One region of the Methylorubrum subtropicum genome, then DNA from elsewhere that is predicted to be linked to it. Evidence: predicted binding sites of a transcription regulator. Region 1 holds the regulator's gene; each other region holds the start of a gene.
The links. Region 1 encodes LexA, which represses DNA repair genes until DNA is damaged. Its sites were predicted from a motif close to TGTTCNNNNTGTGTTCNG; they were not measured.
Positions count from the first base shown of each region.

Region 2: the regulator LexA is predicted to act here: its motif matches at 6,542-6,559, upstream of ruvC (crossover junction endodeoxyribonuclease RuvC).
Region 3: the regulator LexA is predicted to act here: its motif matches at 3,730-3,747, upstream of AAHG03_RS08135 (ATP-dependent helicase).

Region 1 is NZ_JBBXMW010000015.1:90,074-100,452, forward strand. Features, by position in the region: gene AAHG03_RS19630 (tartrate dehydrogenase) at 1-750, shown strand, start outside; gene AAHG03_RS19635 (beta-keto acid cleavage family enzyme) at 762-1,586, shown strand; gene AAHG03_RS19640 (DUF1236 domain-containing protein) at 1,864-2,814, shown strand; gene lexA (transcriptional repressor LexA) at 3,009-3,722, shown strand; gene AAHG03_RS19650 (ComEC/Rec2 family competence protein) at 3,716-5,956, opposite strand; gene gltX (glutamate--tRNA ligase) at 6,105-7,529, shown strand; gene AAHG03_RS19660 (citrate synthase) at 7,741-9,030, shown strand; gene AAHG03_RS19665 (MBL fold metallo-hydrolase) at 9,420-10,319, shown strand.
Region 2 is NZ_JBBXMW010000002.1:398,054-408,432, forward strand. Features, by position in the region: gene AAHG03_RS04760 (META domain-containing protein) at 1-372, shown strand, start outside; gene AAHG03_RS04765 (hypothetical protein) at 496-672, shown strand; gene cysK (cysteine synthase A) at 930-1,895, shown strand; gene AAHG03_RS04775 (hypothetical protein) at 2,103-2,264, shown strand; gene AAHG03_RS04780 (hypothetical protein) at 2,254-2,568, shown strand; gene AAHG03_RS04785 (hypothetical protein) at 2,586-2,741, shown strand; gene AAHG03_RS04790 (PleD family two-component system response regulator) at 2,787-4,160, opposite strand; gene AAHG03_RS04795 (response regulator) at 4,225-4,605, opposite strand; gene AAHG03_RS04800 (DUF3572 domain-containing protein) at 4,683-4,979, shown strand; gene ruvA (Holliday junction branch migration protein RuvA) at 5,004-5,621, opposite strand; gene AAHG03_RS04810 (YceI family protein) at 5,726-6,355, shown strand; gene ruvC (crossover junction endodeoxyribonuclease RuvC) at 6,602-7,168, shown strand; gene AAHG03_RS04820 (NADPH:quinone oxidoreductase family protein) at 7,294-8,268, opposite strand; gene AAHG03_RS04825 (YbhB/YbcL family Raf kinase inhibitor-like protein) at 8,462-9,034, opposite strand; gene ubiG (bifunctional 2-polyprenyl-6-hydroxyphenol methylase/3-demethylubiquinol 3-O-methyltransferase UbiG) at 9,093-9,827, opposite strand; gene AAHG03_RS04835 (hypothetical protein) at 9,871-10,379, opposite strand, start outside.
Region 3 is NZ_JBBXMW010000004.1:253,052-263,430, reverse strand. Features, by position in the region: gene trpS (tryptophan--tRNA ligase) at 1-141, opposite strand, end outside; gene AAHG03_RS08140 (PhoH family protein) at 285-1,001, opposite strand; gene AAHG03_RS08135 (ATP-dependent helicase) at 1,382-3,718, opposite strand; gene AAHG03_RS08130 (hypothetical protein) at 3,833-4,108, shown strand; gene AAHG03_RS08125 (bifunctional [glutamine synthetase] adenylyltransferase/[glutamine synthetase]-adenylyl-L-tyrosine phosphorylase) at 4,395-7,343, shown strand; gene AAHG03_RS08120 (3'-5' exonuclease) at 7,391-8,278, shown strand; gene AAHG03_RS08115 (AsmA family protein) at 8,410-10,379, opposite strand, start outside.

The DNA of each region.
Region 1 (10,379 bases):
CCCGTGCGCCTGATGCCGGGAGTGAAGAGCCCGCTCGCCGGCCGCGAGCCCGGCGACATCGATTTCTGGGTGGTCCGCGAGAACACCGAGGGCGAGTATTCCAACGCGGGCGGCCGGATGTTTCCCGGCACGGACCGCGAGTTCGCGATGCAGGAATCGATCTTCACCCGCCACGGCACCGACCGGGTGCTGCGCTTCGCCTTCGACCTCGCGCAGAGCCGGCCGAAGCGGCACCTGACCTCGGCGACGAAGTCCAACGGCATCTCGATCACCATGCCGTACTGGGACGAACGCGTGCGGGCGATGGCCGAGCACTATCCGGACGTGCGGTGGGACCAGTACCACATCGACATCCTGACCGCCCATTTCGTGCTGAACCCCGACCGGTTCGACGTGGTGGTGGCCTCCAACCTCTTCGGCGACATCCTGTCCGATCTCGGGCCGGCCTGCACCGGCACCATCGGCATCGCGCCCTCGGGCAACATCAACCCGGAGCGCAAGCACCCGTCCGTGTTCGAGCCGGTCCACGGCTCGGCCCCCGACATCGCCGGGCAGGGGCTCGCCAACCCGATCGGGCAGATCTGGTCCGGCGCGATGATGCTGGAGCATCTCGGCGAGCGGGAAGCGGCGGCCGAGATCGTCGCTGCCATCGAGCGGGTGCTCTCGGAGAAGACCCTGCGCACGCGCGACCTCGGCGGCAACGCCGACACGCAGGCTTGCGGGAAGGCCGTCGAAGAGGCCCTGGGCTAGGAGCGCCGAGCATGCGGCCCGTCGTCGTCACGGTGGCGATCACCGGCTCGGTCGCCCGCAAGGCCGACAACCCGACCGTGCCGATCACGCCGGCCGAGCAGATCGAATCGACGCGGGCCGCCTACGAGGCCGGGGCGGCGCTCGCCCACATCCACGTGCGCGAGGACGACGAGACCCCCTCGCACGATCCCGACCGCTTCGCCCGCGTGCAGGACGGCATCCGCCGCCACTGCCCCGGCATGATCGTGCAGTTCTCGTCGAGCGGATCGGAGCCGGACGCGGACCTGCGCGGCGCCTGCCTTGCCCACCGCCCGGACATGGCCTCGCTCACCACCGGCTCGACCAATTTCGCGGCCGGCGTCTACCGGAATCCGGCCCCCCTCTACACGGCACTCGCCGAGCGGATGCGGGCGAACGGCGTTCGGCCGGAGATCGAGGTGTTCGACCTCTCGCACCTCCACAACGCCCGCCGCCTGATCGATGCCGGCCTCACCGACCCGCGCAGCCACATCCAGTTCGTGCTCGGCATTGCCGACGCCATGCCGGCCGACCCGCACTGCCTCGACATCCTGCTCGCCGAGACCCGCCGCCTCCTGCCGCAGGCCACCTGGGGCGCCTTCGGCATCGGCCGCTTCCAGCGCGAAGCGATCCGCTGGGCACTGGCGCGGGGCGCCACCGGTATCCGCACGGGGCTGGAGGACAACATCCGCCTCTCCAAGACCGAACTCGCCGACGGCAACGCCGCGCTGGTGCGACTCGCGGTCCAAATCTGCGCCGAGTACGGTGCCCGCCCAGCGACGTCCGACGAGGCGCGGGCGATGCTGCATCTGAACTGAACCGACGCGCCGGGCCCCAGCCCCCCCTCATTCCCACCCACTCCCCTCATCCTGAGGTGCTCCGCTGCGCGCCGCCACCTCAGGATGAGGGCGAGAGGGGGAAAAGCGTCGAACGGAACGCGGCGCGATCCCGAAAAATCCGCCCGGACAAATCCCCTTCTCTGTCCCGCCATCGCTCCGAAACCCGGGCGATTCGCGGAACGGTTTGTCCGCACCGGCCGTTGCGAGGCCGGTTTCGGCGCTGTGGGCAGCGTCGCGTAGGGGACAGGGACGTACCATGAGCAAGTTCTTACGCAGCACGGCCACAGCGGCCATCCTCGTGCTCGGCGCCGCGACGGCCATGGCTCAGGGCGGCGGCGCGGGCGGTGGCGCCGGTGGCGGTGCGGGCGGCGGCGCAGGCGGTGGCGGCGCCGGAATGGGGGCCGGCGGCGGCGCGGGTGGCGGCGCGGGCGGTCCCGGCGGCGGCGGCGCGATGCGCGGCGGTGAGGCCGGTGGCGCGGGCGGCGCCGGTGGCGCCATGCGCGGCGGCGAGGCCGGCGGCGGCGCGGGTGGTGCCATGCGCGGCGGCGAGCCGGGCGGTACCGGCGGCGCGATGCGCGGCGGTGAGCCGGGTGGTGCCGGCCGGGCCGGCGAGCCCGGCGGCAAGGGTGCTGCGGGCGAGCGTGGCGGCAAGGACGCCGCCGGTGAGAAGGGCGGTCGCGACGGCGCCGAGCGCGGCGAGCGCGGTGGCAAGGACGCCGCCGGCGAGCGTGGCGGCCGTGACGGCACCGAGCGCGGCGAGCGTGGCGGCAAGGACGCCGCCGGTGAGCGCGGTGGTCGTGACGGCGCCGAGCGCGGTGAGCGCGGCGGCAAGGACGCCGCCGGTGAGCGCGGTGGTCGTGACGGCGCCGAGCGCGGTGAGCGCGGCGGCCGGGACGGCGCGGCCGACCGTGGTGGTCGCGGCGGCAACGTCTCCGAAGCCCGCGGCGCCTCGCGCAGCCTGAACAGCACCCAGCGCACCGAGTTCCGCCAGTCGATCACCAGCACCAACGTCACGCGCGTCACCAACGTGAATTTCGGTCTCAACGTCGGCACGGCGATCCCGCGCTCGATCGCGCTGCACCCGCTGCCGCCGGCGATCCTGACCCTGGTGCCGGCCTATCGCGGCTTCCAGTTCATTCTGGTCCGCGACGACATCGTCATCATCGATCCCGACACCTACGAGATCGTGGACGTGATCCCCGCCTGATCCGGTCCCGGATCGGCCGAGAGGCAGCGAAGAGGGCGGCGGAGCTTCGGCTCCGCCGCCCTTTCCTTTCGAGCCGTCGCCCTCAAAACGGCCAAGGACGCCCTTGCGGAACAGGTGGGGAACGTCTAGCCTGTTCGCGATTTGTTTTTCCGTGATCGGGCCGCGCCTCTGCGGCGTTCGACAGCAGGTGCCGCATGCTGACCCGCAAGCAACTCGAACTGCTCCAGTTCATCCAGGCCCGGATGCAGGAGAGCGGCGTCCCCCCGTCCTTCGACGAGATGAAGGACGCGCTCGATCTCAAGTCGAAGTCCGGTATCCACCGCCTGATCATGGCGCTGGAGGAGCGCGGCTTCCTCCGTCGTCTGCCGAATCGCGCCCGCGCGCTCGAGATCCTGCGCATGCCCGACGCGCCGGCCGCCAAGCCCGCGCCTGCCGAACCGCGCCGCTTCACCCCGAGCGTGGTCGAGGGGGGACTTGCCGGCAAGCCGAAGGCGCCGGTGGTTCAGGCCCAGGACGGCGAGGGCCGCCCGGTGATCGTGCCGGTGATGGGCCGGATCGCCGCCGGTACGCCGATCTCGGCCATCGAGAGCCAGAGCCACACCATCGCGATGTCGCCGGACTTCCTGGCCGGGGGCGAGCATTACGCGCTCGAAGTGCGCGGCGATTCGATGATTGAGGCCGGCATCCTCGATGGCGATCTGGTGGTGATCCACAAGCAGGAGACCGCCAACAACGGCGACATCATCGTCGCGCTGATCGACGACGAGGAAGCCACGCTGAAGCGTCTGCGCCGCCGCGGCTCCTCGATCGCGCTGGAGGCCGCCAACCCGGCCTACGAGACCCGCGTGCTCGGGCCCGACCGGGTGCGCATCCAGGGCAAGCTCGTTAGCCTCGTGCGCCGCTACTGAGGCGAATCGGGCGCTTCGACCGGCTCGGGGGCGGCCTCGGGGCTCGCGGCCGGGGGCGGCGCGGGCGGTCCGGTGCCGGGGCGCTCCTGCCAGGGCTTGGGTGAGCCGGCGCCGCGGGCGGTGACGACCTCCGGGCCGGTCGGTCTGAGGCGGATCGCGGTGGCGCCGTTCGCTGCGAGATAAGCGCGGTCGATCCGCAGCGGCGCGGCGCAGTTCGGCGGGGCCGTCAGGCGGCTGATCAGGATGTCGGCGCGGGCGCAATCCTCGGCGAAGGCGCGCTTGTCGGTGACCAGCGCGACCTTGCGGCCATCGGCGGCGATCATGGTGCAGCCGAGGCGGTCGCAGCGCACATCCGGGCCGCCGCTCACGTCGGCAGCCCTGCGCGCGTCACCGTCGGCCTTGAGCCACTGCTCCAGCACGAAGCCCGGCGGGCGCCCAAGCACGGCGAGCCGCCCGTCCGATCCGCGGAGCGCCGCCCCGGCCCCGTCGCGGTCCACGTAGAGATCGAACCGTGCCGGGCTCGCCGCGAAGGCGAGGCCGAGTGCTGCGGGCAGCACCGCCAGCGCCCGCAGGCGCGAGACCGGCAGCGTCGCGACGAGGAGCGCCAGCGCCAGCAGCGCGAGCGCCCCGGTGCCGAAAGCCGGCAGCACGACGTTGGCTTGGCCGAAGCCCGAGATCCAGGCGGAGATGTCGAGCATGCCCCGCACGGCGAGCCCCATCAACCACCAGACCGGTTTGTCGAGGGCAAACGGATAGGCCAGCATCCCGAGGACCGCCGCGGGCATCACCGCGAGCGAGACCAGCGGCAGCGTCAGCGCGTTGCCGAAGAGGCCGAACGGCTGCACGGTCTGGAAGTGGTAGGTCGCGAAGGGTGCGGTCGCGATCTGTGCCACCAAGGTCGTGGCCAGCGTTCCGACGCCGACCGTCATCAGCCAGGACAGGGCGCGGGCGAGCCACGAGCCGCCGTCACGGGCAAACAGTCGCCCGTCGAGGAGTGGCGCGCAGGCGATCAGCCCGGCGACCGCCCCGAACGACATCTGGAAGCTCGGGCCGAGCAAGGCTTCCGGCTCGCGGGCGAGCGCGATGATAGCGGCGAGCGCGAGGTTGCGCATGCTGAGCGCCGGGCGGTCCACGAGGATCGCGCCGAGCATCACCAGCGTCATGATGAGCGCCCGCTCGGCCGCCACGTCCCAGCCGGAGAAGGCGCAATAGGCGGTCACCCCCAGCATCGCGGCGCCCGCGGCGACCTTCTTGATCGGAAAGGCCAGCGCCAAAATCGGCACCAGGGCGAGCCCGGCCCGCACCAGCCAGAACACCACGCTGGCCGCCAAGACCATGTGCAGCCCGGAAATCGAGACGACGTGGTAGATGCCCGCCGCGCGCAGCACGGCGTTCGTCTCCTCCGAGATCAGCCCGCGCTTGCCCGTCACCAGGGCGGCGGCCACCGCGCCGGCCTGCCCGCCGATGGCCTCGGTGATGCGCCGGGTCAGCGTATTGCGTGCCTCGTCGATGGAGGCCGTAAGGCGCAACCCTTGAGGCAGGGGCGCTGAGGGAGAAAGAATCTCGACCTTGCCGGTGAGCGAGCCGACCGCGCCGATGCCGCGGAAGTAGGCGTCGCGGGCGAAGTCGTAGCCGCCGGGCCGCGCGGCCTCCGGCGGCGGCAGCAGCCGGGCGGTGGCGCGGATCGAATCGCCCGGCCGCACGACCTGCGCGGTGCGATACGAGACCCGCACCCGCCGCGGGCGGTCCGCCTCGGCAAGCTCGCCGAACCGCTCGACCCGCACGATCAGCCGCGCCCCGCCCTCGCGCTCGTCCAGCGCCTCCACCGTGCCGGCGAGCGGCGCGATGGTGGTGCGCGCCAGCACCGGCCCGGCCACCGAGGCCACCCGCCAGACGCCCGCGGCGAAACCGAGGAAGGCGGCGGCCAGCCCGAGCACCAGCGCGAGCCAGACCGGCCGCGCCCGCAGAAGCGGCGTCAGCCCGAGGCAGACAGCGGCGGCGATGAGGGGTGCGGCGAGGGACGGTACCCCGTCGGTCGCGGTGAAGAAGACGAGGATGCCGGCCCCGAACGCCACGGCGAGCCAGGGAAACAGCCGCCGTTGCTCGGCCTCGCGGGCCAGTCCGCCGCGCAGCTCATCGGCGGCCCATTCGAACAATCGCGCGGGGGCGGGGAGGCGGCCGGCGGCGAGCGCGGGCAGCGCGCCCCGCACCGCCCTGCCGCCGTCCTCCGCCATCGTCGCGCGCGCTCCGCTTGCCGCGCGGTGCCGGCCTGCGCGGCACCGATGAGGATTCCTTAACGCATCCGCATCCGCGTGCTACACGCCCGGCCCAGAGCAGCCGCGGCCGCCCTCCCGAAATCCCAGGTTTTTCAAGAAAAGATCGATGTCGGCACCCGTCGTCACGCGCTTCGCGCCCTCGCCCACGGGCTTTCTCCATATCGGCGGCGCGCGCACGGCCCTGTTCAACTGGCTCTATGCCCGCCGCTTCGGCGGCAAGATGCTGCTGCGCATCGAGGACACCGACCGCGAGCGCTCGACGCAAGGCGCCATCGACGCGATCCTCGACGGGATGCGCTGGCTCGGCCTCGATTGGGACGGGGAGGTGATCTACCAGTTCGCCCGCGCCGAGCGTCACCGCGAGGTCGCCGAGAGCCTGCTGGCCTCGGGCAACGCCTACCACTGCTATGCCACCGCCGACGAACTGACGCAGATGCGCGAGACGGCCCGCGCCGAGGGCCGGGCCCCGCGCTACGACGGGCGCTGGCGCGACCGCGACCCGTCGCAGGCGCCGGCCGGCGTCAAGCCGGTGATCCGCCTGCGCGCTCCGCTCGAGGGCGAGACCGTGGTGGAGGACGGGGTGCAGGGCCGCGTCACCTGGGCCAACCGCGACCTCGACGACCTCGTGCTGCTGCGCTCCGACGGCACGCCGACCTACATGCTCGCCGTCGTCGTGGACGACCACGACATGGGCGTCACCCAGATCATCCGCGGCGACGACCACCTCACCAACGGCGCCCGCCAGAGCCAGATCTACCGCGCTCTCAGCTGGGACGTGCCGGCCATGGCCCATATCCCGCTCATCCACGGGGCGGACGGGGCCAAGCTGTCGAAGCGCCACGGCGCGCTCGGCGTCGAGGAGTACCGCGACCGCGGCTACCTGCCCTCGGCTTTGCGCAACTACCTCGTCCGCCTCGGCTGGAGCCACGGCGACCAAGAAATCTTCTCCACCGAGGAGATGGTCGCGGCCTTCGATCTCAAGGCGATCGGCCGCTCGGCGGCGCGGTTCGACTTCACCAAGCTGGAGAGCCTCAACGGCCTCTACATCCGCGGCAGCGACGACGCGGCTCTGGCCGACGCCATCGACGCGATCCTCCCGGCCCGAGGTCCCGAGCGCGGCCTGCCGACTCACCTGACGCCGGACCTGCGTGAGAAACTGATCGCGGCGATGCCGGGGCTGAAGGAGCGCGCCAAGACGCTGGTGGAGCTTCTGGACAGCGCCTTCTACCTCTACGCCCCGCGCCCGCTGGCGTTGGATGCCAAGGCCGAAGCCCTGCTCGCGGGCGATGCGCTCGAGCGGCTGCGCGCGCTGATTCCCGAACTCGAAGCCCTTCCCGAATGGACGGCCGCCTCCACCGAGGCGGCGGTGCGGCGCTTCGCGGAAGGTGCGGGGGTCAAGCTCGGCCAGGTCGCCCAGCCGCTGCGGGCGGCGCTGACCGGGCGGGCGACCTCGCCGCCGGTCTTCGACGTGCTCGCCGTGCTCGGCCGCGACGAATCGCTGGCGCGCCTGCGGGATCGCGTTCCGGGCTGAGCGCGCTGCCGCAAGGCCGGTGACAAATCGGCCCGGTTCTCGCATCTGCGAAGGACGGCAGGCACCCGCCCGTTGATGGGCGGGAGCCGATCCGCTAACCCGGAGTTCCAGTGAGCAGGCGCAGCGTTCCGCTGCGGCGCCACAACGGAGCGGGAGGCGGTTCGGCTTCCGGTCCGGTGCTGTCCCCGTCGCGAGAAAGGTCCGCGTTCCCATGAGCGCTTCCGCCAGCACCATCATCGTGGGCGACAAACACGTCGAGCTCCCCGTCAAGTCCGGCACCATCGGCCCCGACGTGGTCGATATCGGCAAGCTCTACGCCCAGACCGGCAAATTCACCTTCGATCCGGGCTTCACCTCGACTGCCTCCTGCGAATCGAAGATCACCTATATCGACGGCGACGAGGGGGTGCTGCTCTATCGCGGCTACCCGATCGAGCAGCTCGCCGAGAACGGCGACTTCCTCGAAACCGCCTACCTGATGCTGTTCGGCGAGCTGCCGAGTTCGGCCCAGAAGGCCGATTTCGACTACCGGGTCACGCGCCACACCATGGTGCACGACCAGATGAATCGCTTCTTCCAGGGCTTCCGCCGCGACGCCCACCCGATGGCGGTCATGGTCGCCTGCGTCGGCGCGCTCTCGGCCTTCTACCACGACTCGACCGACATCTCGGACGAGAACCAGCGCATGATCGCTAGCTTGCGCATGATCGCCAAGATGCCGACGCTCGCCGCGATGGCCTACAAGTACACCATCGGCCAGCCGTTCGTGTATCCGAAGAACGACCTCGACTACACCTCGAACTTCCTGCGGATGTGCTTCGCGGTGCCGTGCGAGGAGTACGTCGTCAACCCGATCTACTCGCGCGCGCTGGACAAGATCTTCATCTTGCACGCCGACCACGAGCAGAACGCCTCGACCTCGACGGTGCGTCTGGCCGGTTCTTCCGGCGCCAACCCGTTCGCCTGCATCGCCGCCGGCATCGCCTGCCTGTGGGGCCCCGCGCACGGCGGCGCCAACGAGGCCGCGCTCAAAATGCTGATGGAGATCGGCCACCCCGAGAACGTGCAGAAGTACGTCGCCAAGGCGAAGGACAAGAACGATCCCTTCCGCCTCATGGGCTTCGGCCACCGGGTCTACAAGAACTACGACCCGCGCGCGCGCATCATGCAGAAGACCACCCACGAGGTTCTGAACGAACTCGGGATCAAGGACGACCTGTTGGAGGTCGCGATCCAGCTCGAACAGATCGCGCTCAAGGACGAGTACTTCATCGAGAAGAAGCTCTACCCGAACATCGACTTCTACTCGGGCATCACCCTGAAGGCGCTCGGCTTCCCGACCTCGATGTTCACGGTGCTGTTCGCGCTGGCCCGCACGGTCGGCTGGATCGCCCAATGGGCCGAGATGATCGAGGATCCGTCCCAGAAGATCGGCCGCCCGCGCCAGCTCTATGTCGGCCCGGATCGGCGGGACTACGTGGCGATCGGCCAGCGCGGCTGATTCTTTTCTTTTCGATTTTGCCGTACCGGCCCTCGGGGTCGGTACGGCCGCGAAGGTTTGCTCGGCGCGTACGGCTTGGCGCTGCGTATTCCGCGGCTCCACCGTCATTGCGAGGCGGAGCCGAAGTAATCCAGAGCGCGACTTCTCAGGACGAGGCGGCACCGCGCCGACCCGTCGCTCGTAAGTCACGCCACTTTCGGAAGCTGCGGAGCCCTGGATTGCTTCGGCTTCGCCTCGCAATGACGGTGCGGGGTCCTCCGAGGCGTCGGCGTGAGCGTCGCCGATGCGTTCCGGGTACCAACCGAAGCTTTCCCTCGGGAACTTAACCGCCCGATCCTCGCCTTCCCCGGCAGGACGGCGCGTCGCGCCGTCTGCGGAAGGAGACGGCGGTGGCGCAGCAGATCCCGATCGACCCGCAGGCGCGCGCCGACGATCCAACTGCTGATGCCGCGCGCGACGACCGCACCCACGCCGTCGCGCCCGATCTCGCCTATCGCCGCCTCGTCCTCGTCAACGTCGTGTTCGTCGGCGAGCCCGGCGCGGGGGACCGCGGCTGGGTGCTGGTCGATGCCGGCATTCCGGGCTCGGCGCCCGCGATCCGCGCGGCGGCCGAGGCGCGGTTCGGGGCCGGGGCGCGGCCCGCGGCGATCGTGCTGACGCACGGGCATTTCGACCATGTGGGCGTGCTCGAAACGCTCGCACGGGAATGGGATGCGCCGGTCTACGCCCACGCGCTGGAGCGGCCCTATCTCGATGGCAGCGCCGCCTATCCGGCGCCGGACCCGAGCGTCGGCGGCGGGCTGATGGCGCGGATCGCGCCGCTCTATCCGACGCGTCCGGTCGACGTGTCGGAGCGCTTGCACGATCTCCCGGAGGACGGCAGCGTGCCGCCGCTGCCGGGCTGGCGCTGGCTCCACACGCCGGGCCATTCGGTGGGCCACGTCTCGCTCTGGCGCGAGGCCGACCGCAGCCTGATCGTCGGCGACGCCTTCGTGACGACGGCGCAGGAATCGGCCTACGCGGTCGCCACCCAGGCGCCCGAACTGCACGGGCCGCCGATGTACCTGACCCTCGACTGGCCCGCCGCCGCGGCCTCGGTGCGGGCGCTGGCCGCGCTGAAGCCGGAGCGCGCCGTCACCGGCCACGGCCGGCCGCTCGCAGGGCCGGAGCTGCGGCGCGGCCTCGACACCCTGGCGCAGGACTTCGAGCGCGTCGCCGTGCCGGAGGGCGGGCGCTACGTCGAGCACCCGGCAACAGCCGAGGACGGCTCCGCCTACCGCACGCCGTGAGGGTGCCGGCCTTCGAAGTTTTTCTCAGCGGGCCTCATCCGGCCCAAACCCCCTCATCCT
Region 2 (10,379 bases), on a different contig from region 1:
AAGCCGCAATACGTCCCCGGGGCCAAGGCCCAGGAGAAGATGTTCCCGCTCGGCGCCACGTGGACCGCAGTGAGCCTCAACGGCAAGCCGTTCAGCGGCAACGACCGCCCGACCTTCATCATCGACAGCCAGTACCGGGCCCGCGGCTACGGCGGCTGCAACACCTTCACGGCCACCGCCTTCCCCTTGCGCGAGCAGAACCTCGCCGTCGGCCCGCTCGCGCTCACCAAGAAGAGCTGCGACAAGGCGCTCGCCGCCGCCGAGCAGTCCTTCTTCATCGCGCTGCGCACCTCGGGCGCCTGGGACCTCGTCGGCTCGCAGCTCGTGATCCGCACCCAGAACGGCGAGCTGAAGTTCGAACGCGCCCTTTAACCCGCCATTGACGACGATCCACGGTCGCGCCCGCGGATTCACGCCTCGTCAGGCGTCGCGGCCGTTTCCTAAACCCGCAACCGGTGGCGCCCCCGCGCGACCGGTCTTCCAGCGGAGGACGGGATGCGGATCGGCCGGGTTCACCAGCGCGTGGTGCCGAAGGTGGTGCCGCACGCGGTCGCGCTGCCGCGCTACACCTTCATGCGCGCCCACCACGAGGGCGCCGCGCTGCTGGCCGCCTGGGCGACCAGCGCGGCGATCGCCCTGCTGGTGCTCGCCGCCGCCCTCGGGCCGGCCTGACACGGCGCCGACGATACGGGAGATCATCTCGGATGCGGGACCGGCCCATCGGATGATATTGTTGTCGTCGTAAGAGCCGGCGGGAGAAGACTATTCCCCGCCGCCGCGCGAATGCGGAACTCCCTGGCAAAACCTTCGTAAACCTCGACGCTCCTTGGGAAATCGGCTACAGCCCTGCGCCGGACAGCGGGGGCGGATCGGCACTTGGTCATCGTGCCGCCGGCCCCTCGATTTCTCCGCCCAGGGAGTGGACCGCCATGACAGACACCGCGCGCAAAGCCGGACACGGCCGCGTATACGGCTCGATCACCGAGACCATCGGCAACACCCCCCTGGTGCGCCTCAACCGGCTCACCAAGGAGCGCGGCGTCGATGCCGAAATCCTGCTCAAGCTCGAATTCTTCAACCCGATCGCCTCGGTGAAGGACCGCATCGGCGTCAACATGATCGACGCGCTGGAGGCCTCGGGCCGCCTGAAGCCCGGTGGCACCCTGGTCGAGCCGACCTCGGGCAACACCGGCATCGCGCTGGCCTTCGTGGCCGCCGCCCGCGGCTACCGCCTGATCCTCGTCATGCCCGAGACGATGTCGCTGGAGCGGCGCAAGATGCTCGCCTTCCTCGGCGCGCAGCTCGAACTCACCCCCGGCCCGAAGGGCATGAAGGGCGCCATCGCCCGCGCGGAAGAACTGCTGGCCGAGATCGACGGCGCGGTGATGCCGCAACAGTTCGCCAACCCGGCCAACCCCGAGATTCACCGCAAGACGACGGCCGAAGAGATCTGGAACGATACGGACGGGAAGCTCGACGCGTTCGTGGCGGGCGTCGGCACCGGCGGCACGGTGACGGGCGTCGGCGAGGTGCTCAAGCCCCGTCTGCCGGGCCTCAAGGTGTTCGCGGTCGAGCCGGTGGATTCGCCGGTCATCTCCGGCGGCCAGCCGGGCCCGCACAAGATCCAGGGCATCGGCGCGGGCTTCATCCCCGAGAACCTGCACACCGACGTGCTCGACGGCGTGCTGCAGGTGACCAACCAGCAGGCGGTCGACACCGCCCGCGATCTGGCCAAGTTCGAGGGCATCCCCGGCGGCATCTCCACCGGCGGCAACGTCGCGGCGGCGTTGGAACTGGCCGCGCGGCCGGAATTCCAGGGCAAGCGGATCGTCACCGTCGCCTGCTCGTTTGCCGAGCGCTACATCTCGTCGGTGCTGTTCGAGGGCATCGGCTAGTCTTTTTTGGCTCAGCTCGACCGGCGATGATCCACTCATCGCCGGTCGCCCCCGCGACGGTGGGGCGGCGGTCGTCCGCCGGACGCGCTGCGCTCGACCGAAGGTCGGGGGCAGCGCAACATTTCAAGACCGGCGGGCCTGTCGCAGGCCCGCGCGGCAACTCCTCGGGTTCCGGACTGTTGTCCCGGCGAATCCGAGGAGTTTTTCATGACGGATACCCCCCGCCCCTCGCCCGAGGACGCAGCCGCGGATCGTGAGGACGGCACTCTGAAGAAGCCCGACGCCGCCGCGCAGGAGGCGATCGAGCGCGCCACCGCCGCCGTCGGCAGCGACGAGCCGCCGGTCCAGGGAGGCCGCGATGGGGAATGAGAACCGGCCCGACGAGGATCTGACCAACGTCGGCACCCGCAAGCCCGAGGACGCGGTCGGCTCACCCGGCCCCAGCCCCGCGGGCGGCGGCCATCAGACGCCGCAGCAGGCGGCGATCACCGGGCAGGGCTCGGGCGGGCGCAGCGACGACGAGCGGACCGGTGAATGGGGCGGCTCGGAAGAGGGCCGCACGCCGCCGGCCATCGGCGGCTCCTCCGGCGGCCATTCCGACCGCAAGGCCTCGGCCGGCCCGCGCGCGGGCGAGCCGGTGGCCGGTGAGCCCGACCGGGCCAAACAATCTTGAGAGCGACGGGGGGAGCGATGAGCGAGCGCGACAGGGATTCGTCCGAGACGGACCGGGACGGCGGCAAGCCGGCCAATTCGGCGCCCGACGCCGTCAAGGACCCGAACGAGAAGACCGACGGCAAGCCCGGCGTACCGGGCCAGGGCGACGAGACCGATCCCGGCACGGGCTGACACGGAAGCCCCCCCTCTGCGGGGGAGGGAGGGGTGCCATGTCCTTTAAGCCGCAGCCGCTTCCACCCGGTTCCGCCCGGCGGACTTCGCCCGATACAGGGCTGCGTCGGCTCTTCCCAGAATATCGGCCGGGCTGGTGTCGGTCGGGCGGCGGACGGCGACGCCGATCGAGACCGTGACCGTAATATCGCGGGTGCCGCGCTGGACCGCGAAGGGTGCGGCCTCGACGCGCTCGCGGATGCGCTCGGCGATGGCTTGGGCCTCCGGCAGATCGACGCCGGGCACCACCATCACGATCTCCTCGCCGCCGTAGCGGGCCAAGATGTCCATCGGCCGGACCTGCGCGCGGATGCGCTCGGCGAACGCCCGCAGCACCTCGTCGCCGGCTTCATGCCCCCAGGTGTCGTTGATCGATTTGAACCGGTCGATGTCGAGCAGCAGGCAGGCCAGCCCCTTCTGGTGCAGCATCGCGTCGCCGAAGACCGGGCCGATCTGGCGGTCGAGGTAGCGCCGGTTGTGCAGGCCCGTCAGGTCGTCGGTGATCGCGAGTTCCATCGAGGCCTGGAGCGCGCCGCGCAGGGTCTCGGTGAAGCGCCGCCGCCGCACCTGCGTGCGCACCCGCGCCACCAGCTCGTTCCGGTCGATCGGGCGCAGCAGGTAGTCGTTGACGCCGAATTCGAGGCCTCGGGTGATGCGCGTCTTCTCGCCCATCTCGCCCAGCATGATGAGCGAGAGGTTGCGGGTGCGCTCGAGCGAGCGGAGCTGGCTGCACAGGCGCAACCCGTCGAAGCCTTCGAGATCGAGGCTGACCAGCGCCACCTCGAACCCGCCGTCCGGCGCCAGCACCAGGGCGCGATGCGGATCGGTCTCGACGGTGACCCGATGGTGCTGCGCGAGCGCCGTGCCGATCCGGTCGATGGCGCTGGCGCGATCCTCGACGAGGAGCACCTTGGCGTTCTCGCCCGTATCCGCGGCGGCGAGCGCCAGCGGATCGACGCCGCCGATGGCGCGGGTGGCGAGCGCGCGCGAGCGCAGCTCGTCGGTCACGGCCTTGAGCCGCACGAGGCTGCGCACCCGCGTCATCAGGGCGGTGTCGTCGATGGGCTTGGTCAGGAAGTCGTCGGCCCCGGCGTCCAGGCCGCGCAGGCGGTCGGCGGGTTGATCCAGCGCGGTGACGATCACCACCGGCAGGTGGGCGGTGTTGGGGTTCGCCTTCAGGCGGCGGCAGACCTCGAAGCCGTCCATGCCCGGCATCATCACGTCGAGCAGCACCACGTCGCAGGCGCCGCGCTCGCAGATCGTCAGGGCGTCGGGCCCGTTCATGGCGACGACCACGTCGAAATATTCGAGCGACAGCTTCGTTTCGAGCAGCCGCACGTTCGGATAGAGGTCGTCAACGATCAGGACGCGGGCCGACATCGTTCCTCCGCTACGCGGCTGACCGGCCGCCCGGGTCCTCTCGCGAGACGGGGTCTTTCGAGAATCAGGCGGTGCCGTCCTCGCCAATGTACCGCCGAACCGTTGCCAAAAACTTCGCGACCGAGATCGGCTTCGAGAGGTAGGCCTCGCAGCCGCCTTCGCGTATGCGCTCCTCGTCGCCCTTCATCGCGAAGGCCGTGATGGCGATGACGGGGATGTCGCGCAGGTCGTCGTCGTCCTTGAGCCACTTGGTCACCTCCAGCCCCGACACCTCGGGCAGCTGGATGTCCATGAGGATCAGGTCGGGGTGGTGGGCGCGGGCCAGCTCGATCGCCTCGATGCCGTTGGCGGTCTTCAGCGTCGCGTAGCCGTGCGCCTCCAGCAGGTCGTTGAAGAGCTTCATGTTGAGCTCGTTGTCCTCAACGATGAGAACGGTTTTCTTCATGACCTGCTCCGAGGCGGTCCGACCGCGCTCCATCACCTGGCACAGCCCTCGAACTCTCTTTAAACTGCTACTCGTTGATGAAACGCAAACTTGATCATACGGCGGCCGGCGACGAGCGTCTCGCGGTCGAAGTGCTGGGCTGGATCGCGGGCGACGACGAGCGGCTCACCCGCTTCGTCGTCGAGAGCGGGCTCGACCCCGGTACGTTGCGCGAGAGCGCCCGCGATCCGGGCTTCCTCACGGCCGTGCTCGACCACGTGATGGGCGAGGAATTGCGGCTCGTCGCCTGCGCGCAGGCGCTGGAGGTGAAGCCGGAGAAGATCGCCGCCGCGTGGCAGAGGCTGCAACCGCCGCCGTTCGACGACGGTTTCTGAGCGGCTTTATTTTCGCGACGATCGCTACTTCGCCAACTCCTTGAGGCCGAGCCGGATCAGCACTTTGGCCTCCGCCCCCTCCCCGCCCGCCTTCAGCGCGGCGGCGATGGCGGCGGACGCCTGAACCTGGGGATAACCGAGATTGACCAGCGCCGAGATTGCGTCGGCCACCGGCTGGGGCGCGGTGCGGTCCTCGACGGCGCCGGTCAGCGCGATGAGCGCCGGATCGATGGGGGCGAAGGCCGGCGCCTTGTCCTTCAGTTCGGCCACGAGCCGGGCCGCGAGCCGCGGGCCGACGCCCGGCGCGCGGGCGATCCCGCCCTTGTCGCCGGTGGCGATGGCCGAGGCCAGCGCGCCGGGCTCCAGCACCGAGAGCACGCCCAGCGCGACGCGGGTGCCGACCCCCTGCACGGTCTGGAGCAGGCGGAACCACTCCCGCTCCGCGTCCGAGCGGAAGCCGTAGAGGCGGATCATGTCCTCGCGCACGTGCGTCTCGATGGCGAGGTCGGTCGCCTCGCCAGGCGGGGGCAGGCGCTGGAGCGTGCGGGCGGAGCAATGCACCACGTAGCCGACGCCGTTCACGTCGAGGATGACGAAATCCTCGCCGTACGAGTCCACCAGTCCCTTGAGCTTGCCGATCATCCGAAAAACACCGATCAAATGTCGGGATCGGCGCCCGGCCCCTCGTTGCCGCGCCCGCCCGAACGCCATATCCGTCAGGGCGGCCCAACCGACAAGGTGACCGCATGAAGCGCACGCTCCTCGCCGCCCTCCTCCTCGTGGGCGCCGCCGCCCCCGCGATGGCACAGGAGAGCAAACCAGAGGCTCCTGCCGCGCTCACCAAGGACCCCGGACAGGTGAAGGCCGGGCGCTACCGCCTCGACACGGCCCACGGCAAGATCACGTGGTCGCTGAGCCATCTCGGCTACTCGACCTATTACGGCCAGTTCACCGACGTCACGGGCGAACTGACCCTCGACCCCAAGGCGCCGGCCCAGAGCCGCCTTTCGGTCAAGATCGCCACCGCCAGCGTCAACGCGCTCCACGAAAAACTCAACGCCCACCTCAAGGCGCCGGACTTTTTGAGCGTCGAGGCGTACCCCGAGGCGACCTTCGTCAGCACCTCGATCGAGCCGACGAGCCCGACCACCGCCCGCGTCAACGGCACCCTGACGCTGCGCGGCGTGGCCAAGCCGGTCTCGTTCGACGCGACCTTCAACCAAGCCGGGCCGCATCCGGTCGACAAGCTCTACACCGTCGGCTTCGACGGCTGGACCGTGATCAAGCGCTCGGACTTCGGCGTGAACGCCTTCCTGCCGGTGCTGGGGGACGAGGTCGCGCTGCGGCTGGAGGGGGAATTCAAGGCGGTGGAGTGAGGGATCGAACAGGCCGTTCAGTGAGTCGTACGGCAGCACACCGGATGTCCGGGCGCGAAGAGCGCCCCGCGCAGCGGCCTCGGCTCTGCCGAGGCGTCTAGCGGAGCGAGCAGCCTAAGGCCGCGGACGCGGCCGCCGGCGCTTGAGGCCAGCCAAGAGACCGGCAACTTCATTGCCGGAACCCTTCGTTCACGATATGTGCGCACAAAGGTCGCGCGCCGCGGCGGCGCCTGACCGGAGAGCCCGATGACCGACGACGTGCGCATCCTCGGCATCGATCCGGGCCTCCGCCGCACCGGCTGGGGCCTCATCGTCGCGCGCGGGAGCAAGCTGTCCTACCTCGCCTGCGGGGTCGTGACCTCCGACGGCGACCTGCCCCTGGCGCTCCGCCTGCGCGAACTGCACGAGGGCCTGACCCGCGTGGTGGCCGACCACGCGCCCGACGAGGTCGCGGTGGAAGAGACCTTCGTCAACAAGGACGGGCAGGCGACGCTCAAGCTCGGCCACGCCCGCGCCGTCGCCCTGCTCGTGCCGGCGCTCGCCGGGCTGCCGGTGGCGGAATACGCCGCCAACCTCGTCAAGAAGACGGTCACCGGCTCGGGCCACGCCGAAAAGACCCAGATCCAGGCGATGGTGCGGTTCCTACTGCCCAAGGCCGAATTCAAGCTCGCCGATGCCGCGGACGCGCTGGCCATCGCGATCACCCACGCCAGCCATCGCGGCCGCGCGGCACTCAACCGCCGCAGCGCCGTGCCCGCGGGCAGCGGGCCGGGCGCGGCCCGCATCGCGGCGGCTTTGGCCCGGCAGGGCTGAGGCGAGTCAGGGGTTTCGAAAGGGCTCGCCCTTTCGCGGGTGCAGGGTGGAACCCTGCAAATGTCAGGGCTCTGCTCTGACGACCCGCCAGAGGGCTTGCCCTCTGGACACCCGACACGACTCCGTCAGGTGACCTTCAGGATCACCTTGCCGCTGGCTTCGCGGCGTTTGAGGATGCCGAGCGCTTCCTCGTAGGCATCGAGCGGGTAGGTGCTGTGCACCTTCACGGTCAGCTTGCCCTCTGCCGCCCAGGCCAGCAGCTGGGTCTGGTTCCGCTGATGCACTTCCGGCTCGCGCTCGACGAAGGCGCCCCAGTGGACGCCCTGCACGTCGATGCCCTTGAGCATGATGACGTTGAGCGGAAATCTCGGAATCTCGCCCGCCGCGAAGCCGATCACGAGGAAGCGGCCCTTCCAGGCGAGCGCCCGCATCGCCGGCTCGGCCAGTTCCCCGCCGACCGCGTCGTAGACGACATCGACGCCGTCGGGCGCGAGGCGGCGCAGTGCCTCGCGCAGGTTGTCGGCCCGGTAGTCGATCAGGTCGTCGGCCCCGTGGGCGCGGGCGACCTCCAGCTTTTCCGGCGAAGAGGCGCAGGCGATCACGCGGGCGCCGAGCAGCTTGCCGAGTTCCACCGCCGCGAGCCCGACCCCGCCCGAGGCGCCCAGCACCACCAGCGTCTCGCCGGGCTGGATGCGGGCGCGGTCCACGAGGGCGTGCAACGTCGTGCCGTAGGTGATGGAGAGCCCCGCTGCGACCTCGTCGGAGACGCCCTCCGGCACGCGGGCGAGCCGCGCCGCCGGCACGGCGATGCGCTCGCGCGCGGTGCCGTAACCAACATGAATCATCACCCGGTCGCCGACTTCGAACCCCTCGACGCCTTCGCCCAGCGCCTCGACGATCCCGCAGGCCTCACCGCCGGGCGAGAACGGCAGTTCGGGCTTCACCTGATACTTGCCGGCGATGATCAGCGTGTCGAAGAAGTTGAGCGCGGCGACCCGCACCCGCACCAGCGCCTCGCCGGGACCGGCCACCGGATCGGCCACATCCTCGACCGTAAGATCCTCCGGCCCGCCGAGCCGGGTGCATAGCAGGGCTTTCATCGTCTTCGACTTCCGTCCGTTCGTCGGGCCGAGCGCGGGTCTCTCCTCCCCCTTGCGGGGAGGAGGACAGGAGGTGGGGGTGGCTCAGGAGGAACCGTTACGGTGCCTTCTGCACGCCCCCTCCCCGCAAGGGGGAGGGGGCGCGCCTGACTCCCTTCTTTCATGCCCACCGCCACGCCCGTCGCGCAAGCGCTCACGCCCGCTCGTAAATGCCCGTCAGCCACCCCTTAGCGATCACATTGCCGTCGAGCGCCTCCAACAACGCGCTGCGGCCGGGCGAGGCAGAAAGGTCCGGCGCGCGGGCCAGCGCGAAGGCCTGGAACAGGTAGCGGTGCGGGCCGTGGCCGGTGGGCGGGTCCGGGGGGAGCCAGCCGTCCTTGAGGAAGGAGTTGCGGCCGAGATCGTGCCGGGCGCCTTCGCCCGCCGGGCTGGCGAACGCGCCCTCGGAAAACTCCTGGTCCCGCGGAGGCAGGTTCCAGGCGATCAGGTGGACGAACGGATGCAGGGACGGCGCGTCGGGATCCTCCACGAACAGCACCAGGGCGGCGGCCTCCGGCGGCACGTCCGCGACGGCGAGCGGCGGCGAGACCCCCGCGCCGTCGGCGGTGAACCGGGCCGGAATCGGCGCGCCGTCCGCGAAGGCCGGGCTCGTCACCCGTAAGCTTTCGGGCGCCTGCGCCGCGACCGTATGGAACGCCGCCTTCTCGAGGCCGGCCCTGACGTTCGACAGGGCCGCGCCGACGGCGTGCGGCAGCTTCTCCAACATGATGACGCGTCCCGTCCTGAGCCTTGAGGACACGTCAACGGCGGGCGGGCCGCTTCGTTCAGGCGCGGCGGTGCGCCGCCAGCATGTAGTTCACCCCCATGTCACGGCTCGCCCGCCAGGAGTCACCGAGCGGGTTGTAGACCACGCCGGTCGTATCGGTGACGGTCAGCCCGCCGGCCTCGATGTCGGCGGTCAGCTCGGCCGGCGTCACGAATTTTTCCCAGTCGTGGGTGCCCCGCGGCAGCCAGCGCAGCACGTATTCGGCGCCGACGATGGCGAGCGCGAAGGAGCGCATCGTCCGGTTGATGGTGGCCGCGAACAGGAGCCCGCCGGGCCTGACGGCCTCACACGTCGCGCGCAAGAAGCCGGCACGGTCGGAGACGTGCTCGACCACCTCCATGGCGAGCACCACGTCGAACCGGGCGCCGCCCGCCACCACCGCCTCGATGGTCTCGTCACGGTAATCGATGTCGAGCCCCTCCCCTTCCGCGTGGGCGCGGGCAGCCGCGATGTTGGCGCTCGCCGGATCGAGCCCGGTCACTTTCGCGCCGAGCCGGGCCAGCGGCTCGGACAGCACGCCGCCGCCGCAGCCGATATCGACCACGCTGAGGCCCTCCAGCGGGAACGGCGCGGCCGGGTCGCGCCCGAACGTGCGGCAGACCTCGTCGCGGATGTAGCCGACCCGCACGGGGTTGAACTTGTGCAGCACCGCCATCGGCCCGCGCGGGTCCCACCAGCGCGCGGCCAGCGCATCGAAGCGCGCCACTTCGTCCCGATCGATCGAGGCGCTCATCCGTCCATTCCTGACTGTGGCCGTCCCGAAACTGCGGGTCGGTTCAGGGCGTCATAGCGGCTGTCCCTGCCGGGGCAAGGTCGGCCTTTCCGGCGACGGTGCGGGCCAGGGCGAGGATGGCGTCGGCGTCCTGCGAGGACACATCGACCTTGAAGCCATGGGCGATGCGGTTCCTGACCTCGCACGATCGATTGATCGCACGAAGTTCGCCGTCCGAGATCGCTTCCGCCTCGTAGGCATCACGGATCAGGCGAGGCAGGGCCGCCTCACTCGGTGGGGTGAAGGGCTTGGGCACGAGGCGGCGAAGGCCGGTTTCGATGCCGATGAAGGCGATCAGCACGGCCTCCGCGACATGCCCGTCCCTGAGAAGATCCTCGGCGAGACTCAGGCGGGTCGCGACATCGGCATCGTCGATCTCGTCGTTCGAACGTGGCGGCTGGGGAGTCAGCAGCTTCACGGCGAAGCGCCAGTTGGGCCGCCGTTCGACGAGCCTGCGCATCTCCGCGATCGACCGCTCCGGCTCGCGCCCCGAACGCTTCACCTCAACGACGA
Region 3 (10,379 bases), on a different contig from region 1:
CAGATCGACCACGCAGTAGAGACACTGCGCGTCGCGTTCCTGCATCTCGACGAAGCGCTTGATCGCGCCGAGATAATTGCCGAGGTGCAGGTTTCCGGTCGGCTGGACGCCGGAGAAGACGAGTTCGTTGAACGCGGCCATCGGCTCGGGTCCCAGGTGCAGGCCGGGCCGAGGCGATCTCGCATCCCGTTCGAAGGGGCGTTCTCTGGCCCGCCGGTGCCGCCGGGTCAAGGCGAGGGAGCACGCGTTCCCCTCCCCGCAAGGGGGAGGAGAGGCGCCCTTCCCTACAGGCTCGCTTCCTCGAACGCCCGCACCCACTCGGCGCAGATGCCGGAGCGGACGATGTCGTCGAGGGTGAACTCCACGATCGGGATGTTCATCATCCGGCTCTTCACCAGATGGATCACGGTGCGCAGCCCCGAGGTCTCGCGCAGGTCGGTCTGCGAGACGTCGCCGTTGATGATGACCTGGCAATCGTCGCCGATGCGGGTCAGGAACATCTTAATCTCGGCCGTGGTGGTGTTCTGCGCCTCGTCCAAGATCACGAGGCAGTTCTTGAAGGTGCGGCCCCGCATCACCTCGAACGGCACCACCTCGATGTCGCCGGCCTTGACCGCGACGTCGAAGGCGCCGGCGCCCATGCGCTCCTTCATGGTCTCGGTGAGCGGCGCGACCCAGGGGGCGATCTTCTCCTCCAGCGTGCCGGGGAAGAAGCCGAGCGAGCGGCCGGAGGGGACGTTGGGGCGGGTGATGACGACCTTGGCGATCCGGCGCTGGCGGAGCTGGTCGGCTGCGCGGGTGCCGGCGATGTAGGTCTTGCCGGTGCCGGCGGGCCCCAGGACGATGACCTGGGGCGAGGAAGCGAGAGCGTCGAGGTATTGGCCCTGCCGGTCGGTCAGGGGTTGGATCGGGGCGGGATTGCGTTCCTCGTCGAACCGGGTCCGATGCATGCGGATCGGTCGGTCCTCAACCAGTTCAAGCCGTGCGCGTCGTCTCTTCATGGATCAACACTCCACCTTGACTCGTGCGTGACTCAGCAGCCTCGATATGTTGACAAGCCTCGACTGTCTCAAAACCTCCTGAGAACTGAACAGCTCTTCGGCCAAGGCCAGTGCTGTGATTGCAAGAGCAAAGCCAACCCTGCCGAGTCGGTTCCACGCTCGCGATGAATCGTTGTGGATGCGTCCCCGGAGCCACGCTTGCCCCTCGCGCAAAGCTTTTCAGCCGCGGGCGACAGGGGCGTGACGGGGGAGCGAAGAAGCGATGACGCGGCCCTCTGGGGGCCGGAGCCGGCGGATCGGGACGATCCAGGCATCGTCATCGCGGGCGTCGCCCTCCTCGGGCGAGCGGGAGCGAGGGGCAAAGCCCCTCGCCGCAGGCTTCATCCGGGCTGGAGGAAGCTCTCCAGCACCATCTTTCGGCCGGCCTTGTCGAAGTCAACGGTGAGCTTGTTGCCGTCGATGCCCGCGACCGTGCCGGGGCCGAACTTGGTGTGGAAGACCCGCGCGCCGTGGGTGAAGGACGAGGCCGTGGCGGTGGATTTGGCCACCAGCTCGCCCTCGATCTCCCGCGGGCCGCCGGAGCGCCCGCCGCCGCGATTCCCGGCACCGAAGCCGCCCGACGTGTTGGCCTGCGCCCGCTGCCAGCCGGGCGTGCCGTAGGACGAGCCGAACGGAGCCGGGTTGCGGTCGAACCGCGAGGCGCCGGCGGAGAAGTGGGCGGGCGCCTCGATCACGTCCACGGCCTGGGGCGGCAACTCGTCGATGAAGCGCGAGGGGATGGTCGAGGACCACAGCCCGTGGATGCGCCGGTTGACCGCGAACGACAGTTTCGCGCGCTTGCGGGCGCGGGTGAGGCCGACATGGGCGAGCCGCCGCTCTTCCTCCAACCCGGCCCGCCCGCTCTCGTCGATGGCGCGCTGGTTCGGGAAAAGGCCGTCCTCCCAGCCGGGCAGGAACACGGTGTCGAATTCCAAGCCCTTGGCGGCGTGCAGCGTCATCAGCGAGACGCGATCGGCGCCCTCGGCTTCGCTCGCTTCCATCACCAGCGAGACGTGTTCGAGAAAGCCGGCCATATCCGGGAATTCCTCCATCGAGCGGACGAATTCCTTGAGGTTTTCCAATCGCCCGGCGGCGTCCGCCGAGCGGTCCTTCTGCCACATCTCGGTGTAGCCGGATTCCTCCAGAATGGTCTGCGCCACCTCCGGGTGCGGCTTCGATTCGATTAGCCGGGTCCAGCGCGAAAAGCTCTCGACGAGGCCGCGCAGCATCGAGCGGGCGCGGGGCTTCAGCTCGTCGGTCTCGATCAGCTTTTTTGCCGCGCTCAGGAGGGGAATCCGGTCGGCGCGGGCGAAGGCGTGGAGCGTCTGCAGCGTCGCATCGCCCAGGCCCCGCTTCGGGGTGTTGAAGATGCGCTCGAAGGCGAGATCGTCGGCGCTGTTCATGGTGACGCGGAGATAGGCCAGCGCGTCGCGGATCTCGGCCCGCTCGTAGAAGCGCGGGCCGCCGATCACGCGATAGGGCAGGCCCACCTGCACGAAGCGATCCTCGATCTCGCGCATCTGCGCCGAGATGCGCACCAGCACCGCGATCTCGGAGAGCGGGTGCTGCTTTCGCTGGAGCGACTCGATCGATTCGGCGATCTGGCGCGCTTCTTCTTCCGAATCCCAGGAGCCGGAGACGGTGACGGGCTCGCCCGCCTCGTCCTCGGTGCGCAGGGTCTTGCCGAGCCGGCCCTCGTTCTTGGCGATGAGGCCGGAGGCGGCGGCCAGGATGTGGCCGGTCGAGCGGTAGTTGCGCTCCAAGCGGACCACGGTGGCGCCGGGAAAGTCGTGCTCGAACCGGAGGATGTTGTCGACCTCGGCGCCGCGCCAGCCGTAGATCGACTGGTCGTCGTCGCCGACGCAGGCGACGTTCTTTCGCGCCTGGGCGAGCAGCCGCAGCCAGAGATACTGGGCGACGTTGGTGTCCTGATACTCGTCGACGAGGATGTAGCGGAAGCGGTCCTGGTAATTGGCCAGGATGTCCGGATTCTCGCGCCACAGCTTGAGGCACAGCAACAGAAGATCGCCGAAATCGACCGCGTTCAGCGTCGCGAGCCGCGCCTGATAGGCGCTGTAGAGCGCCCCACCCTTGCCGAAGGCGAAGGCCTGCGCCTCGCCCGGCGGCACCTGCTCCGGCGACAGGCCGCGGTTCTTCCAGCCGTCGATGGTGTGGGCGAGCGAGCGGGCCGGCCAGCGCTTCTCGTCGATGTTCTGGTCGGCGATCACCTGCTTCATCAGCCGGATCTGGTCGTCGGTGCCGAGAATCGTGAAGTCGGATTTCAGCCCGACCAGTTCGGCGTGGCGTCGTAAAATCTTGGTGCCGATGGCATGGAAGGTGCCGAGCCAGGGCATACCCTCGCCCGCCGGCCCGATCAGCGCGCCGATGCGGTGCTTCATCTCGCGGGCGGCCTTGTTGGTGAAGGTCACCGACAGGATGTCGTAGGGGCGCGCCTTCCCCGTCGCGATCAGGTGGGCGATGCGCGTCGTCAGCACGCGGGTCTTGCCGGTGCCCGCGCCCGCCAGCACGAGGACGGGGCCCTCGGTGGCCTCGACGGCGCGGCGCTGCTCCGGGTTGAGGCCGGACAGGTAGGACGCGCCCTCGGGCCGCAGGGCCGCCATCGCGCGGGCGGCGATCGACGCGGGCGCGCCCGCCGCGGTGTCACGATCTTCCATCATGCGCGCATCCCTGGACCAAAAGGCGAACGCCGTCGAGACCCGGCCCGGAACCGTCGCCTGCCCTCGGGCGTCACTCCCCGAAACACCCTCCCTCCGCAAAGGACAAGCGAGGCCATGAGCGCCCTCAAAGTTCGCGCCCCGATACTCCGTGTGCTGACGATCGCCTTCTTCACGCTGCTCGCCGGCCTCACGGCTTCCGAGGCTCAGGTGCTGGGCCAGGGCCACAACAGCGGCACCAGCCGCATGAACCAGAATTTCGAGGTCCAGAACCAGAACCGCAATTTCCAGCAGCGCCAGACGCTGGAGAACAGCGCCGTGCGCAACCAGATCCAGCGCGCCCCCCTCAACCAACCGCCGCCGACCGGCCCGAGCTTCGCGCCGCGGCGGTGAGCGGCGGATCGCGCGCTTTCTGATCGCGGAGGCGCGAAGGCAGGAATGCCAACGGGGCCTCTCATTCTCGACCGTCATTCCGGGGCCGCGCAGCGGAACCCGGAATCCACCCGTGATGCGCGGCTCACACAAGGGGTCGAGGCCAGTCGTGGATTCCGGGTTCGCTTCGCGCCCCGGAATGACGGAGGTCGAGTGATCGCAGCCCGGACACCTTGAAGGCGCGCCGATTGCGCGTTTCATTGGCAGCGCCGCGGATCGGGCGGCGCTGCGAACGCTGCGGACCGGCATGGACAGAGCAACGAACAGGCAGGATGCTCAAGCCGCCGGCAACGACGGGCCGCTGGCCGCTCGCCTCGGACCGGCCCCGCCGCTCTCGGACCGCCCCCGCGCGCAAGAGCGTTTCGCCGAGATCGCCGAAGCGCTTCCCGCCGACCTGCGCGACGGGCCGGCGCGCGATCTGCTCCTGGCGCTCGCCGACCACTCGCCCTTCCTCTGGTCGCTCGCCGCCCGCGAGCCCGACTGGCTCGCGCGGCTCTTCCAAGCATCGCCCGAGGCGTCGGATGCCCGCATCCTTGCAGACCAGCGCGCGGCCGGGCGCGCCGCCCCCGATCTCGACGCGCTGGGCCGGACGCTGCGCCGGAACCGCGCGGAACACGCGCTGCTCGTGGCGCTCGCCGACATCGGCGGCGTCTGGCCGCTGGAGCGGGTGACGGCGGCGCTCTCCGACTTCGCCGACGCCTCGGTCTCCGCCGCCTTCGACGCGCTCCTGCTCCAGGCCGCGGCGGCCGGCCGCTTCCTGCCGCCCGACCTCAAGGATCCGCAGGCCGGCTCCGGCCTCATGGTGTTGGGGCTGGGAAAGCTCGGCGGGCGCGAGCTGAACTATTCGAGCGACATCGACCTGATCGTGTTCTTCGATCCCGAGACCGCGCCGCTGAAGCAGGGCCTGGAGCCGACGCCGTTCTTCACGCGCCTCGCGCAGGGCGCCGCGAAGCTGCTCCAGGAGCGCACCCGCGACGGTTACGTCCACCGGGTCGATTACCGCCTGCGGCCCGATCCCGGCTCGACGCCCACCGCGCTCAGCCTCGCCTCGGCCTACGTCTATTACGAGACGACCGGGCAGAACTGGGAGCGCGCCGCCTTCATCAAAGCCCGGCCCATCGCGGGCGACATTCCGGCGGGCCAAAAATTCCTGGCCGAGCTGACGCCCTTCGTCTGGCGTAAGTATTTCGATTTCGCGGCGATTGCCGACGTGCACGCGATGAAGCGCCAGATCCACGCCGTGCGCGGTCACGAGGCGCTCGCGGTCGCGGGTCACGACATCAAGCTCGGGCGCGGCGGCATCCGCGAGATCGAGTTCTTCGTCCAGACCCAGCAACTCGTCTTCGGCGGGCGCCGCCTCACCTTGCGCGGGCGCTCGACCGTGCCGATGCTGGACCGCCTCCACGAAGACGGCTGGATCTCGGGGCAAGCCCGCGACGAGCTGGCGCAAGCCTACGCCTTCCTGCGCACCATCGAGCACCGCCTGCAGATGGTGCGCGACGAGCAGACCCAGCGCCTGCCGACCGACGGCAGCGAACTCGACACCTTCGCCCGCTTTGCCGGCTTCCCCGACCGTCCCGCCTTCGAGGCGGCCCTGCTGCACCACGCCCGGCGGGTGCAGGCGCATTACGCCCTGCTGTTCGAGGCCGGGCCCGATCTCTCCTCGGAAGTCGGCGATCTCGTCTTCAGCGGCGCCGCCGACGATCCGGCGACGCTCGCGACGCTGCGCAGCCTCGGCTTCCGCGAGCCGGAGACGGTGGCCGAGACCGTGCGCGGCTGGCATTTCGGGCGGCGTGCCGCCGTGCGTAGTCCCCGCGCCCGCGAGGTGCTGACCGAACTCGTGCCCGCGCTCCTCAAGGCGCTCGCCGGCACGCCCGACCCGGACGCGGCGCTGGCCAACCTCGACCGCGCCTTCGGCCGGATGCCGGCGGCGGTCGAGCTGCTGACGATCCTGCGCGAGCACGAGCGCCTGCGCCTGCTCTTCGCCGACCTGCTGGGGAGCGCGCCGCGGCTCGCCGGCACCGTCGCCTTCAGCCCGCATGTGCTCGACGCGGTGATCGACCCGGATTTCGGCGATCCGGTCATCGACCCCGGGGCAATCGCCGCGCATTACCGCGCGCTGCTTGGCCAACCGACCGACCACGAGATCTTTCTGGACCGCAGCCGCGACGCCGCGCGCCAACTCCGCTTCGTCGCGGGCGCGCGGCTCCTGTCGGGCATCCTCACGCCCAAGGGCGCGGGCGAGGCGTTCTCGGCGATTGCCGACGCGGCCGTCGCCACTGCCCTGGAAGCGGTCTCGAAAAGATTCTTCGCCGAGCATGGGGCGGTGCCGGCGGGGCGGCTCGTCGTCATCGGGTACGGGCGCCTCGGCACGCGGCAACTCACGGCGGAATCCGATCTCGACCTCGTCGTGCTCTACGATTTCGACGCTGAGGACCGCACCAGCGCCGGCCCGAAGCGGCTCGACGCGGCGGTGGCCTACAACCGGCTGACGCAGCGCCTCGTCGCCGCCCTCACCGCCCCCACCCGCCGCGGCCTGCTCTACGAGGTGGACCTGCGCCTGCGTCCCGGCGGCGGCCAGGGCGCGACGGCGACGCAGTTCAGGAGCTTCCGCAGTTATCAGAGCGAGGAAGCCGAGCTGTGGGAGCACATGGCGCTGACCCGCGCCCGCGTGATCGCGGGCGACACGAGCCTCGCCGAGGAGGTCTCAGAGGTGATCGGCGAGGCCCTGCGCCGGCCGCGCGATGCGAAATCGGTCTATGCGGCGGTGCGCGACATGCGCGCCACCGTCGAGCGCGAGAAGGGCGACCACGGCCCGCTCGATCTCAAGCTCGCTTCCGGCGGCCTGCTCGATCTCGATTTCCTGGGCCAGGCCCTGGTGCTCGCCCACGCGCACGACCACCCCGATCTCGTCGGCCTCGACGCCCCGGCGCTCTTCGCCCGCGCCGCGGAAATCGGCCTCCTCCACGGCGGCGAGGCGGAGCGGCTGGCCCACGCCTACCGCCTCCTCGACGACGTGCATCAGTGGCAGCGCCTGATGGTCGAGGGCGACCCGACCGAAGCCTCCCCCGTCGCCATGGCGCGGCTTGCCCGCGCGGCCAACCTCCCCGACGCCAAGGCGCTCGCGGCGCAACTGGAGACCGAGCGGAAGGCGGTGCGGGCGATCTTCGACCGGCGCCTCGGTGAAGCCGGGTGAAGGACAGCGCCTTGCCGGCACCCCGCCCCACCCCCTAATCTCCCCCGATGAGCGTCGTCGCGATCGATTTCGAGACCGCCAACGAGCGGCGCGACAGCGCCTGCGCGGTCGGGCTCGCCTGGATCGAGGGGGGCCGCGTCGTGCGGCGCGAATCCCGTCTGATCCGGCCGCCGCAGATGCGGTTCTCGCCCGGCAACATCCGCATCCACGGTATCCTGCCGGCGGACGTGCGCGACGCGCCGACCTTCCCCGAGGCGATGGCGCCGTTCCTGCCCGACCTCGCGGGGGGCATCGTGCTCGCCCACAATGCCGGCTTCGACATGGGCGTGCTCGCCGCCTCGCTCGGGGCCTACGGCGAGCCGGTGCCGACGCTCACCGGCCACTGCACCCTTCAGATCGCCCGGCGCATCTTCCCCGATCCGGCGGGCTGCGGGTTGTCGAAGGTCGCGGGCCGGCTCGGCATCCGCTTCGAGCACCACGACGCGGGCGAGGACGCCTATGCCTGCGCCGAGATCGCGCTCGCGGCCGTACGCGAGACCGGCGCCCGCGACGTGCCCGACCTCGTGAGCGGCCTCGGGCTGACGCCGATCCGCGCGGTGAACGCCCCGCGCCGCGACCTCGTGCGCTCGACCTCGGCCCGCGCGCTGCGCGTGGCGGGCGTCGCCGCCGCCCCGGCGGAGCTGCGCTTCTCGCTGCGCGGCAGCACCGGCAACCGCTACGTCGTCGTCTTGGAGGAGAGCACCGGCGGCCCCTACCTGCGCTGCTCCTGCCCCGCCGGCACCCACCGCCGCCGCTGCCGCCACGTCGACGCGCTGGTGGACGGCGACATCACCGATCTGATCTCCAACAACCCCGACGACGTGGAACGCCTGCGCCTGCGTATCGGCGATGCCACGGTCGGGCCGGTGCGGGTGAAGGGCGTAGCGGCGGCGTGAGGGAGCCACCCATCGGCCCCTCCCACCCAACCCCCTCATCCTGAGGTGCTGAGCTGACGCTCAGCACCTCAGGATGAGGGGGTTGGGTGGGAGGAAGGGGCGAAAAAGGCGCCGAGCCAACGCCCGAAAAACTACGGCCGCACGCCTGGCGGCGTGATGTCGAGCGGCGGCGCGGGTGCCTCCGGCGTCGGTTCCGCCTCCTGCCGCGCACGGCGGGCGGCGTCCTCCGCTTCGCGTTGGCGGCGGGCTGCCTCTTCCGCCTCGCGCTGGCGCTTGGCCGCTTCCTCGGCGGCCTGTTGCGCCTTGATCCTGGCCTGTCGCGCGGCCTCTTCCGCGGCGGCGCGGGTGCGGTCCATCTCGATGCGGGCGCGGCGGCGCTGGCGCTCGGCGCCATCGGCGTCGAACAGCTCGATTTTTTCGAGTTCCCGTTGCAGCACCAGGGCGGCGAGGCCGGTCGTCAGCGGCGCGGCATCGACCCGGCGCTCGGGGGAGGCGAGCGGGCCGGAAAAACCCAGCTGTACGGCGGGCGGCGCGCCGGACCAGCCCTTGGGCGCGGTCGTGCCGGTCAGCGTGCCGCGGGCGTCGAGGCTGCCATGGCGCAGATCGACCGCGACCGTGCCGGTCCAGCGGCCGGGGCCGAGATCGAGGGTGAGCGGCGCGGAGCGCAGCACGCCGCCGACCAGCGTCACGGCGGCGCTCACCGGCCCCTTGGCGATGAGCGGGGCGGCGGAAAACTCTTCCGTCACCAGGGCCTGGGGGCGACCGTCGCGAAGCGGATCGTCCTCGGCGAGCGCGCGGTTCAGCGCCCGGTCGAGGGCGGCGGGATCGGCCTCGGGCAGGCGGATGTCGGACAGGCGGATGTCGCCGTTGCCCGAAAGGTCGTCGGCGAGCGCGGCCGGGTTCGCGCCCGACGCGCTAAAGCGCAGAGCGCCCGAGATCGTGGCGGCGACGCGTCCGCCGTCGAGGAGGCGGGACAGGCTCACGCCCTCGAGCCGCGCCTCGCCCGCGACGGCGGCTCCGCCGGCCGGTCGCGTCAGGGTGAGGCTCGCGCCGATGCGCCCGCCGCCGAGGCCGGCCGCGAGGTCGGCGATCTTCAGGGCGTCGCCCTCGCGCTGGAGCCGGAAGGTCGCGGCCTCGGCGACGAAGCCGCGGCCGAGATCGAGCCGCCCGACCCGCAGATCGAGGCCCGCCAGCGGCAGGCTCGGCGCCGGGGTAAAGCGCGTGCCGCGGGCGTCGGTCGGCAGGATCAGCGCCGCGGTCAGCGTCGGCAGCGCGAGTTGTCCGAGGGTGGCGGAGCCCGACCACGCGCCGTCCAGGCCGTGGTCGAGCCCCGCGGTGAGATCGGTGCTCGCGACCCGACCCGATAGGTCGAGATGCGGAGCGTCAGTGCGGCGCGACAGCGCGAGCGTCAGCGCGGCCGGAAGGGGTGCGGAGACAGGCACGCCGGCGAGCGCGAGGGCGGGGCCGAGGTCGGCGCCCTCGATTGTAACCTCGCCGCCGAGCGGCGGCCGGTCGGCGGAATCGATCAGGATCGGCTTGCGCGTGGCGAGGCCGAAACCCGGAAACGTGCCGTCCGCCGTGACCGCGAGCGGCGGCGCGCCGCGCTCCGGTGTCCAGGCGTCCGCGGCCCGCGTGCCGGTCAGGCGCAGGCGGGCGGGCTGGCGGAGCCCGGCGATGTCGTCGCGGCCGAACCACAGGCCGGCGCGCGGGGTGTCGAGGCTGGCCGAAAGGTTGTCGATCCGGCCCGCGCGGGTGAGCGCCGACAGTTCGATCTCGCCCCCTCCCGCCTTGCCGCGGGCCTGGGCGCGCAGCGCATCGGCCTCGCCGGATTCGCGCTCCAGGGTCAGGGCGAGGTCGAGGCCGGCCTCGCGGAAGGCGGGCGGCACGAGGCGCGCCTCGGCGAGGTAGCCGCGCTCCAGCAGCGCCAGCAGCGGGGCGGCCCGCGGCGCCGAGACCCGGCCCTCGATCCGGCCCGAGCCGTCCGGGGCGATTCGGCCCGCGAGGCGCGCGCTGGCGCCCGCGAGGTTCTCGATGTCGAGGCTGTCGACGACGAGGCTCGCCCCGTCCGATTGCAGCCGCACCGTGATGGTGCCGCCGGCCC